Regions from separate parts of the Cupriavidus sp. 2KB_3 genome, predicted to be linked through region 2. Evidence: predicted binding sites of a transcription regulator. Region 2 holds the regulator's gene; the other holds the start of a gene.

Evidence for each region. The regulator HrcA, encoded in region 2, represses chaperone genes, less so after heat shock. The targets are predictions, from matches to a motif close to TTAGCACTCNNNNNNNNNGAGTGCTAA.
Region 1: groES (co-chaperone GroES) is a predicted target of HrcA. The motif match lies at 2,452-2,478, and genes of this name have one in related genera.

Annotation. Positions count from the first base shown of each region.
Region 1 is NZ_JBFRHD010000008.1:84,896-90,028, forward strand. It holds gene AB4120_RS10660 (metallophosphoesterase) at 1-259, shown strand, start outside; gene groL (chaperonin GroEL) at 387-2,030, opposite strand; gene groES (co-chaperone GroES) at 2,068-2,358, opposite strand; gene AB4120_RS10675 (DUF1653 domain-containing protein) at 2,611-3,486, shown strand; gene AB4120_RS10680 (winged helix-turn-helix domain-containing protein) at 3,483-3,767, opposite strand; gene AB4120_RS10685 (molybdopterin cofactor-binding domain-containing protein) at 3,940-5,133, opposite strand, start outside.
Region 2 is NZ_JBFRHD010000005.1:45,301-50,433, reverse strand. It holds gene AB4120_RS06330 (hypothetical protein) at 1-66, shown strand, start outside; gene AB4120_RS06325 (RNA-binding S4 domain-containing protein) at 75-470, opposite strand; gene hemH (ferrochelatase) at 490-1,605, opposite strand; gene hrcA (heat-inducible transcriptional repressor HrcA) at 1,669-2,718, opposite strand; gene AB4120_RS06310 (NAD kinase) at 2,820-3,752, shown strand; gene recN (DNA repair protein RecN) at 3,781-5,133, shown strand, end outside.

The sequences.
Region 1 (5,133 bases), on a different contig from region 2:
GGTCGTCACCCACCACGGCCCCGACCTCGGCAGCCTGGACCCCCGCTACGCCCACGACATCGTCTCCGCCGGCTTCCTCTCCCGCCGCCCCGACCTGGTGGCGCAAGCCGACCTCTGGATCCACGGCCACACCCACACCAGCTTCGACTACTGGATCGACCAGTCCCGCGTAGTCTGCAACCCGCGCGGGTATATATCGAGACGTACGGGGAACCCGGAGAACCCGGTGTTTGACTGGGGGCGGGTGGTGGAGATCTAGACCCCCGCCCCCTCCGCCCCCTCCGCCCCCTCCGCCCCCAAAACAAAAACCCCCGCGAGCTTGCGCCCGCGGGGGTTTCTTTTCAGACGTTGACGAGACCCGGAGGCCCCGTCTGGTCCGGCGTGATTTACATCATGCCGTCCATGCCGCCCATGCCGCCCATGCCGCCCGGCATGGCCGGAGCCGACTCTTCCTTCGGCGATTCAGCCACGGCGCAGTCCGTGGTCAGCATCAGCGAAGCCACCGAGGCGGCGTTCTGCAGCGCGGTGCGGGTCACCTTGGTCGGGTCCAGCACGCCCATTTCCACCAGGTCGCCGTACTCGCCCGAGGCAGCGTTGTAACCGTAGTTACCCTTGCCTTCGATCACCTTGGCCACCACGACCGAAGCCTCTTCACCAGCGTTCAGCACGATCTGGCGCAGCGGCTCTTCCATGGCGCGCAGCACGATCTTGATACCGGCGTTCTGGTCGGGGTTTTCACCTTGCAGGGCCGAGATCGCAGCGCGGGCGCGCAGCAGGGCCACACCGCCGCCGGGGACGATGCCTTCTTCCACGGCAGCGCGGGTGGCGTGCAGCGCGTCTTCCACGCGTGCCTTCTTTTCCTTCATTTCGACTTCGGTGGCAGCGCCAACCTTGATCACGGCAACACCGCCGGCCAGCTTGGCCACGCGCTCTTGCAGCTTTTCACGGTCGTAGTCCGAGGTGGCTTCCTCGATCTGGGCGCGGATCTGCTTCACACGGCCTTCGATGGCCGAGCCGTCGCCGGCACCGTCGATGATGATGGTGTTTTCCTTGCCGATCTCGATGCGCTTGGCCTGGCCCAGGTCCTGCAGCGTGGCCTTTTCCAGCGTCAGGCCGATTTCCTCGGCGATCACGGTACCGCCGGTCAGGATGGCGATGTCTTCCAGCATGGCCTTGCGGCGGTCGCCGAAGCCCGGGGCCTTCACGGCGGCGGTCTTCAGGATGCCACGGATGTTGTTCACCACCAGCGTTGCCAGGGCTTCGCCCTCGACGTCTTCGGCGATGATCAGCAGCGGACGGCCAGCCTTGGCCACTTGCTCCAGCACCGGCAGCAGGTCACGGATGTTCGACACCTTCTTGTCGAACAGCAGCACGAACGGGCTGTCCAGGGCAACAACCTGCTTTTCCGGGTTGTTGATGAAGTACGGCGACAGGTAGCCGCGGTCGAACTGCATGCCTTCCACGACTTCCAGCTCGTCGGCCAGCGACTTGCCGTCTTCCACGGTGATCACGCCTTCCTTGCCAACCTTGTCCATGGCTTCGGCAATGCGCTCGCCGATCGAGGCGTCGCTGTTGGCCGAGATCGCGCCAACCTGGGCGATTTCCTTGCTGGTGGTGGTGGGCTTGGACAGCTTCTTCAACTCTTCCACGGCAGCGCCGACAGCCTTGTCGATGCCGCGCTTCAGGTCCATCGGGTTCATGCCGGCGGCCACGAACTTCATGCCTTCGCGGACGATCGACTGGGCCAGCACGGTAGCGGTGGTGGTACCGTCACCGGCGTTGTCGCTGGTCTTGGAAGCCACTTCCTTGACCATCTGCGCGCCCATGTTCTGGAGCTTGTCCTTCAGTTCGATTTCCTTGGCCACGGACACGCCGTCCTTGGTCACGGTCGGGCCGCCGAAGCTGCGCTCCAGCACCACGTTGCGACCCTTCGGGCCCAGGGTCACCTTCACTGCGTTGGCGAGAATGTTCACGCCTTCGACCATCTTGGCACGGGCGGCGTCGCCAAACACTACGTCTTTTGCTGCCATGTTCTGTTTCTCCTGATCTGTACGAGTGACGCGTGGATTACTTGTTGACCACGGCCATGATGTCTTCTTCGCGCATGACCAGCAGTTCCTGGCCATCCACCTTCACGCCCTGGCCGGCATACTTGCCGAACAGCACGCGGTCACCCACCTTGACGTCGAGGGCAATGTTGTTGCCCTTGTCATCCTTCTTGCCGGGGCCGATGGCGAGGACTTCGCCTTGATCGGGCTTCTCGGCAGCATTGTCGGGAATCACGATGCCGGATGCGGTCTTGGTTTCATTGTCCAGACGCTTCACGATCACACGGTCGTGCAGAGGACGCAGGTTCATACGGACTCCTAGGTACAAAAAAGTGAGTTTTGATTCACAAATGGCCGTCTGAAGGCGACGGCCAACGAGTTTTCGGGTACCGCGAGGGCTCTGTTAGCACTCACCCCCGGGGAGTGCTAATTATAGGGACGAGGGTTGTCGTTTTCAAGACAAGGGCTGAATACGGGGTTTCCCTATGCAAGGGTTTACCCTATAGCATAGCTTATGATCCGCCGCAACCGTGGAGTCTATATCTTGGCGAATCCCTTTCCGATGCCGATGCTGATGCCCATGCCGATGCCGATGCCGAACGACCCGGACCTCGTGCCGGGCATGCCCTACCGCCACTACAAGGGCGGCGCCTACCGCGTGACCGGCCTGGGCCGCTTCGAGGCCGACCTGGCGCCCGTGGTGGTCTACGAGTCGATGCGCGACCGCTCGATCCTGTGGGTGCGCACGGCGGAAGTCTTCACCGAGCCAGTGCGGACCGAGGCGGGCGAAGTGCCCCGCTTCGCGCCGGACTGGCCGGCAGCGCTGGACTGCCTGGGCTTCCTGCCGCGCCAGGCCGTGCTCCAGGCGCTGGCGCTCTATGAAGCGCCCTACCGCCGCTACCACGACCGCGCCCATGTGCTGGAGATGTTCGATGTCGCGCACGCCCGTGGCATCGCGCTGAGCCCGGCGCAGGCGCTGGCGGTGCTGTTCCATGACGCGGTGTACGTGCCCGGCTGCGAGCACAACGAAGCCGCTTCGGCGGCGTTGATCGAAAACATGGCGAGCGATGTGGACGCCGACGTGGTGCGCCAGGCCATGCAGATCGTCCTGGACACCCGCACGCACGCGCCGACCACGCCCGACGCGGCCACGGTGCTCGATCTGGACCTGTACCGGCTGGCGGCCCCCGCCGAGGCGTTCGATGCCTACACGGCCGCCGTGTTCGAGGAGAACCGCGCGCTGCTGGCCCGCCGCACCGGGCTGGCGGGCGCGGCGCTGCACGCCGCCTTCATGGCGCGCCGCGTGGGATTCCTCACCACGCTGGCGCAGCGCGAGCGGCTGTTCCTGACCCCCGCCTTTGCCGATGCCGAGCAACCCGCGCGCGACAATATCGCCCGGATCATCGCCCGGATTGCAGCCGCCCTGCCCCAGGCCTAGTCGAGTCCGCTGCTGTCGAGGTAGCTCAGCGCCTCGCGCACCTCGCGGCGCGCCTTGAGCACATAGCCGACCCGGCGGTCGCGAATCACGAGGACAAGTACCTCGGCCTGCACCATCTCGCCGAAGTGATGGGCCGCGCGATGGAGGGTGAGCCCGGCAAGCCGGGCGAGCTGGTCGGCCGGCAGGCCGTCGTCGCCCGCCTCGAGCAAGGCGCGGCAGATGGCCGCGCGCGCGGGCACGGCGAGCAGCGCAAACGTCAGCGCGCTTTCCTGAGTGGCCATGTCCAACCCCGTGTCGTCGTGTATGCACTGGTTTGTAGCGCGGTAACGGGGCAAACGCAAGCCTGGACGGCATTCGCCCCGCCCCCCGTGGCACGGGAAGCGGGGCGACATGGACCTGGCTGCGGGGCCTGACTCAGACGATGCGAACGGCCCGGACCCGCCGGGCCCCGCCTCAGACCACGAACGGCAACTGGCGCTGGCGCTTGCCCGTGAGGCGGAACAGCGCGTTGGCCACCGCCGGCGCGATGGCCGGTACGCCCGGTTCGCCCAGGCCGGTCGGGTTGTCCTGCGAGGGGACGAAGAACACGTCCACCTGCGGGGCGTCCGGCATGCGCGGCGGCGGGTAGTCGGGGAAGTTGCTGTTCTTCACCGCGCCGTTCTCGATCTCGATGGCAAACCCGGGTCGGATCATCGACAGCCCGAACACGCAGCCGCCCTGGATCTGCGCCTCGGCCGAGAGCGGATTGACCACGCGGTTGGCATGCACGCCGGCGGTCACGCGGTGCACGCGCGGCTCACCCTTGACCACCGACACGTCCACCACATAGGCCACCACCGAGCCGAACGACTCGTGCACGGCCACGCCCCAGGCATGCCCCTTCGGCAGCTTCTTCTTGCCGTAGCCGGACTTGTCCACCGCCAGTTGCAGCGCGGCGCGGTGCCGGGCGTGCTTCTGCGGGTCCAGCCGGGCCAGGCGCCACGCCGCGGGGTCCTGCTTGGCGGCGGTGGCCATCTCGTCGGCCAGCGTCTCCTTGACGAAACCCGTGTGCGTGTTGCCCACCGAGCGCCACCAGAGCACCGGCACGTCCACCTTCGGATGGTGCACGGCCAGTTGCAGCGGCAGGTCGTAGTCGTTCTCGACGATGCCTTCGGTCATCGTCGCGTCCACGCCGTTCTTGACCATCATCGGCTCGAACGGCGTGCCGGCGATGATCGACTGGCCGACGATGGTGTGCTGCCAGCCCACCACGCCGCCCTTGGCGTCCACGCCGATACGCGCGCGGTGCACGTGCAGCGGCCGGTAGTAGCCGCCCTTGATGTCGTCCTCACGGCTCCACATCACCTTGAGCGGCTCGGTGTGGCCGTTGCCGATCCACGTGCGCAGCACGTTGGCGGCCTCGACCAGATAGTCCGAGGTCGGCACCGCGCGCCGGCCGAAGCCGCCGCCAGCCATCATCGTGTTCAGCGTGACCTTCTCCGGCGCCAGCCCCAGCGTGCGGGCGATGGCGGCCTGGTCGATGGTCTGGAACTGCGAGCCCACCCACACCTTTACCGCCGTGGCCTTGTTGCCGGCCACCTCGGCCTGCATGGTGCAGTTGAGCGGCTCCATCGGCGCGTGGGCCAGGTACGGCAGGCGGTATTCGGC
Region 2 (5,133 bases):
GAGTATGGCAGCGGCAAGGCGGTGTTCAAGCACTACATCGTTCCGTACTTCCCGTACAACCGCTGAATCTATCCCTAACTTCTGAAGTCGTCGATCCGGCGCCGGTCGCGCTTGGTCGGGCGGCCCTGTAGCTGCGCCGTCGGCTCGGGCTGCATGCGCCGCCGTTCCGCCTCTTCCAGGCGCCGGGCCTGGCTTTCCGGGGCTTCGGCATACAGCGACTGCGCCACGGGCGCCGGCCCGCGCGAGGCGGCCACGCCCTTCACCTCGATCTCCCAACGCTGCTGGTGCGCGTGGATCATCACGGCATCGCCGGGCTTCACTTCGCGTGAATTCTTGACCGGCTGGCCGTTGACCTCCACCCGGCCCCGCTCCACGGCCTCCGCCGCCAGCGAGCGCGTCTTGAAGAAGCGCGCGCACCACAGCCATTTGTCGATGCGTTGCCGGGCATCCGCCTCGAAGTCCACGTCCATCGTCTAACTCCTTGATTCCTTACGCCGCAGCGCCCCGGGTCTGCGCCCGCGAGCGCCGCGCTTCCAGCTCGTGCGGATGCGGCTGGCGCAGCGGCCAACCCTGCAGATGCTGCAGTGCGATCTCGGCCAGCCCGGCAATCCAGTAGTCCGCATCATTCAGGCAGGGAATGAATTGGAATTCCTGGCCGCCCGCCACGCGGAATTCGGACTGCCCTTCCATGGCGATTTCCTCGAGCGTCTCGATGCAATCGGCCGGAAAGCCCGGGCAGAACACGTCCACGCGATGCGTGCCGACCTTGCCCAGTTCGGTCAGCGTCGGCGCGGTATAGGGCTGGAGCCATTCGGCCTTGCCAAAACGAGACTGAAACGTCACTTGATACTGGCCCGGCTGCAGACCCAGCGCCTCGCCCAGCATCCGCCCGGTCTTCAGGCATTCGCAGTGGTAGGGGTCGCCCAGATCCAGCAGCCGGCGCGGCAAGCCATGGAAGGACAGGATCAGTTTGTCGCCCCGGGCGAAGTCAGGCATGCCGTGCTGCGCCCAGAAGCCGCTCACCTGCTGCTGCAGGGCGGAAATATAGGCGGGATGATCGTGGAAGTGCTTGACCAGTCGCAATTCCGGCTGATTGCGCCAGCCGGCCAGCACGCGGAAGACCTCGTCGAAGGCGGTGGCCGTGGTCGTGCCCGAAAACTGCGGATAAAGTGGCAATAGCAGCACTTGCTCCATGCCCTGCCGGCGCAGCGCTTCCATGACCGAGGCGATCGACGGATTGCCATAGCGCATGGCGCAGGCCACGGTCACGTCGTGGCCAAGCCGGTGCATGTGCTGTTGGAGCGCATGGGCCTGACGCTCGGTGTACACCAGCAGCGGCGAGCCGGTCATGTGCGCCTCGCGCAGCCAGATCGACTCGTACTTCATGGCCGATGCGCGCGAGCGGAACGGCAGGATCAGCCCGTGCAGGATCGGCAGCCAGGCCAGACGCGGGATCTCGACCACGCGCGGGTCGGACAGGAACGCGCGCAGATACTGCCCCACCGCCTTGGGCGTGGGCGCATCCGGCGTGCCGAGGTTGATAAGCAGGATGGCCGTGCGGGGCGCCTGGCCATGCTGGTAAGCCGGTTCTGCCGAGAACGTCATAGGGTTTCCGGAAATGGCGGGCGCCACGCGCGCGCTGTCACGTGGCATGCCCGCGCGCAGCAATCAGTTCTGGGAGAGCGCGCTCGAGAGCAGCCGCGCGGTGATGTCGACGATCGGAATCACCCGTTCGTAGGCCATCCGCGTCGGGCCGATCACGCCGAGCGTGCCGACGATCTGCCCATCGACACCATAGGGTGCGGTGATGACGGCCATGTCTTCGAGCGGCACGAGCTGGCTTTCGCCCCCGATGAAGATCTGTACGCCCTGCGCGTGGCTCGAGACATCGAGCAACTGCAGCAGGTTGGTCTTGTGTTCGAAGACATCGAACAGCCGGCGCAGCTTGTCCATGCTGGACGACAGGTCTTCCACCTCGAGCAGCTTGCGCTCGCCGGAGATGAACACCTGGTCGTCGTCCTCGGCCATGGCGCTGCTGCCGGCCTCCACGGCGGCCTGCATCAGCGCTGACATGTCGCGGCGGAGATCCTGCAATTCCACCCGCAAATGGCTGCGCACGGCATCGAAACTCATGCCGGCGTAGTGGGAATTGAAGAAATTGGCCGCCTCGATCAGCTGGGCGGGGGTGTACGGCAGTTCGGTCTGGATAATGCGGTTCTGGACGTCGCCCTCGGGGCTGACGATGATCAGCAGGATGCGCTTCTCCGACAGGCGCATGAACTCCACCTGGCGGAACGACTGGCCCCGGCGCGGCGTCATGATCACGCCGGCAAAGCGCGAGAGGTTAGACAGCGTGTGCGCGGCGGCGGTAATCATCCGCTGCGGCCCCAGCTGCTGCCCGCCCAACTGGCCCTGGATCTGGCCGGTCAGCGCGGCCAGTTCGGCCGTCATCTCCACCGTGCCGCCCTCCAGCGGGCGCGCCGTGAGCATCGAATCGACGAACAGCCGGTACCCGCGCGGCGTGGGAATCCGGCCGGCCGACGTGTGCGGGCTGGCGATGAACCCCATTTCCTCGAGGTCGGACATGACATTGCGGATGGTCGCCGGCGAGAGATCGAGACCCGAGTACTTGGACAGGGTGCGCGAGCCCACGGGCTGGCCTTCGGCGATGTAGCGCTCGATCAGGGTCTTGAGAAGCGTTTTCGAACGTTCGTCCATAGTGCCCCGATTTTAAACAACTTTCCCCGGTTCGGGCGGGCTTCGCACCGGCGTGTGCCCGGCTACTGACAATGGTCATGACGGTATGGTCTAATCCCGGCATGTCTGCCCCCCAGAACCCAGCCATCGCCCCCGCCGCCGCGCCCCGCGCCGCGTTCCAGACCGTTGCCCTGGTCGGCCGGTACTCGACCGCCGGCATCGAGGGCCCGCTTGAGGAATTGGCCGCCTGCATCTCCCGCAACGGCCAGGACGTGGTCTTCGAGCGCGAGACCGCACAGGCCACCGGCCTCTCCGGCTACCCGGTATTCTCCGCCGACGAGATCGGGCGCGAGGCCGACGTGGCCGTGGTGCTCGGCGGCGACGGCACGCTGCTGGGCCTGGCCCGCCAGCTGGCCGGGCTCGACGTGCCGCTGATCGGCGTGAACCATGGCCGGCTGGGCTTCATGACCGACATCCCGCTTGAAGACGTGACGCGCGCCCTGCCCGAGATGCTGGCTGGCCGCTACGAAGCCGAGACCCGCATGCTGCTGGAATCCCGCGTGATCCGCGACGACAGCGTGATCTTCTCCGCGCTGGCGTTCAACGACGTGGTGGTCAACCGCTCGGGCATTTCCGGCATGGTCGAGCTGGCCGTCTCGGTGGACGGCTATTTCATGTACAACCAGCGTTCGGACGGCCTGATCGTCTCCACGCCCACCGGTTCCACCGCCTACGCGCTGGCCGCCGGCGGGCCGATTCTGCATCCTACGCTGTCCGGGCTGGTGCTGGTGCCAATTGCCCCGCACGCGCTGTCCAACCGCCCGATCGTGCTGCCGCACGACGCGGAAGTGACGATCGAGGTGGCCACCGCGCGCGACGCGAGTGCCAATTTCGACATGCAGTCTCTGACCTCGCTGCTGCAGGGCGACCGGATCGTCGTGCGCCGCTCCAGCAAGACCGTGACCCTGTTGCATCCGGTGGGCTACAACTACTACGCCACGCTGCGCAAGAAGCTGCACTGGCACGAATACCCGACCGAGGACAACCGGCTCTGAGCCGGCCCCCACTCCCCCCAAGGCCACGATGCTCCGCAGCCTGTCCATCCGCGATTTCGTCATCGTCGATACGCTCGACCTCGACTTCACCACCGGCTTCACCGTCTTCACCGGCGAGACCGGCGCCGGCAAGTCCATCCTGATCGATGCACTGGCCCTGGTGCTCGGCGAACGCGCCGATGCCGGCGTGGTGCGCGAAGGCAGCACCCGTGCGAGCATCAGCGCCACCTTCGGCACGCACGCGGCGCTCGACGCCTGGCTGGCCGAGCGCGAACTGTCCGGCGACGAGACCGGCCTGGACGGCGAAGGCACCGTGCTGCTGCGCCGCACCGTCGATGCGGGCGGCCGAAGCAAGGCGTTCATCAACGGCACGGCGGCCACGCTGACCCAGCTGCGCGAGGTGGGCGACCAGCTGGTGGACATCCACGGCCAGCACGCCCACCAGCTGCTGCTGCGGCCGGACGCCCAGCGCCACCTGTTCGACGCCCACGCGGGCCTGACCGAACAGGCCGGCGCGGTGGCGGAGGCGTGGCGGGCCTGGCGCACCTGCGTGCGCCAGCGCGAGGCCGTGGAGTCGCAATCGCGCGAAATGCAGCTTGAGCGCGAGCGGCTGGAATGGCAGGTGGGCGAACTCGACAAGCTGGCGCCCCAGGCGGGCGAATGGGAAGAGATCCAGGGCGAATACAACCGCCTCTCGCACGCGGCCGGCCTGATCGACGGCAGCCGCGCCGCGCTCGAGGCGCTGTCAGAGGCCGACGGCGCCGTGCTGTCCGTGCTCAACAGCGTGGTGCACCGGATCCAGCAACTGGCCGATGTCGATCCCGCGCTGCGCGACGTGCTCGCCGCGCTGGAACCGGCGCAGGTGCAGGTCGAGGAAGCCGCGCATTCGCTGACGCGCTACGTCGATCGGCTCGAACTCGATCCGGAACGCCTGCAGGCCGTGGAAGCGCGCATGCAGGCGCTGCACACGGCGGCGCGCAAGTACCGCCTGCCGCCGGAGCAGTTGCCGGACGAACTGCTGGCCCGCCGCCAGCAGCTTGACGACCTGCAGGCCGCGCAGGACATCAACAAGGTGCTGGCCCGCGAGGCCGCCGCACGCGCCGCCTACCTGACGCTGGCGCGGCACCTCTCCGCCGCGCGCAAGACCGCCGCCAAGGCGCTGTCCGGCGCCGTCACGGACGCCATGCAGGGCTTGTCGATGGCTGGCGGCACCTTCGTGGTGGCACTGAATCCGCTCGACGAGGCCGAAGGCCAGAGCCACGGGCTGGAGCAGGTGGAATTCCTCGTCGCCGGCCATGCCGGCGTGACGGCCCGCCCGCTGGCCAAGGTGGCGTCCGGCGGCGAACTGGCCCGGATCAGCCTGGCCATCTCGGTTATCACG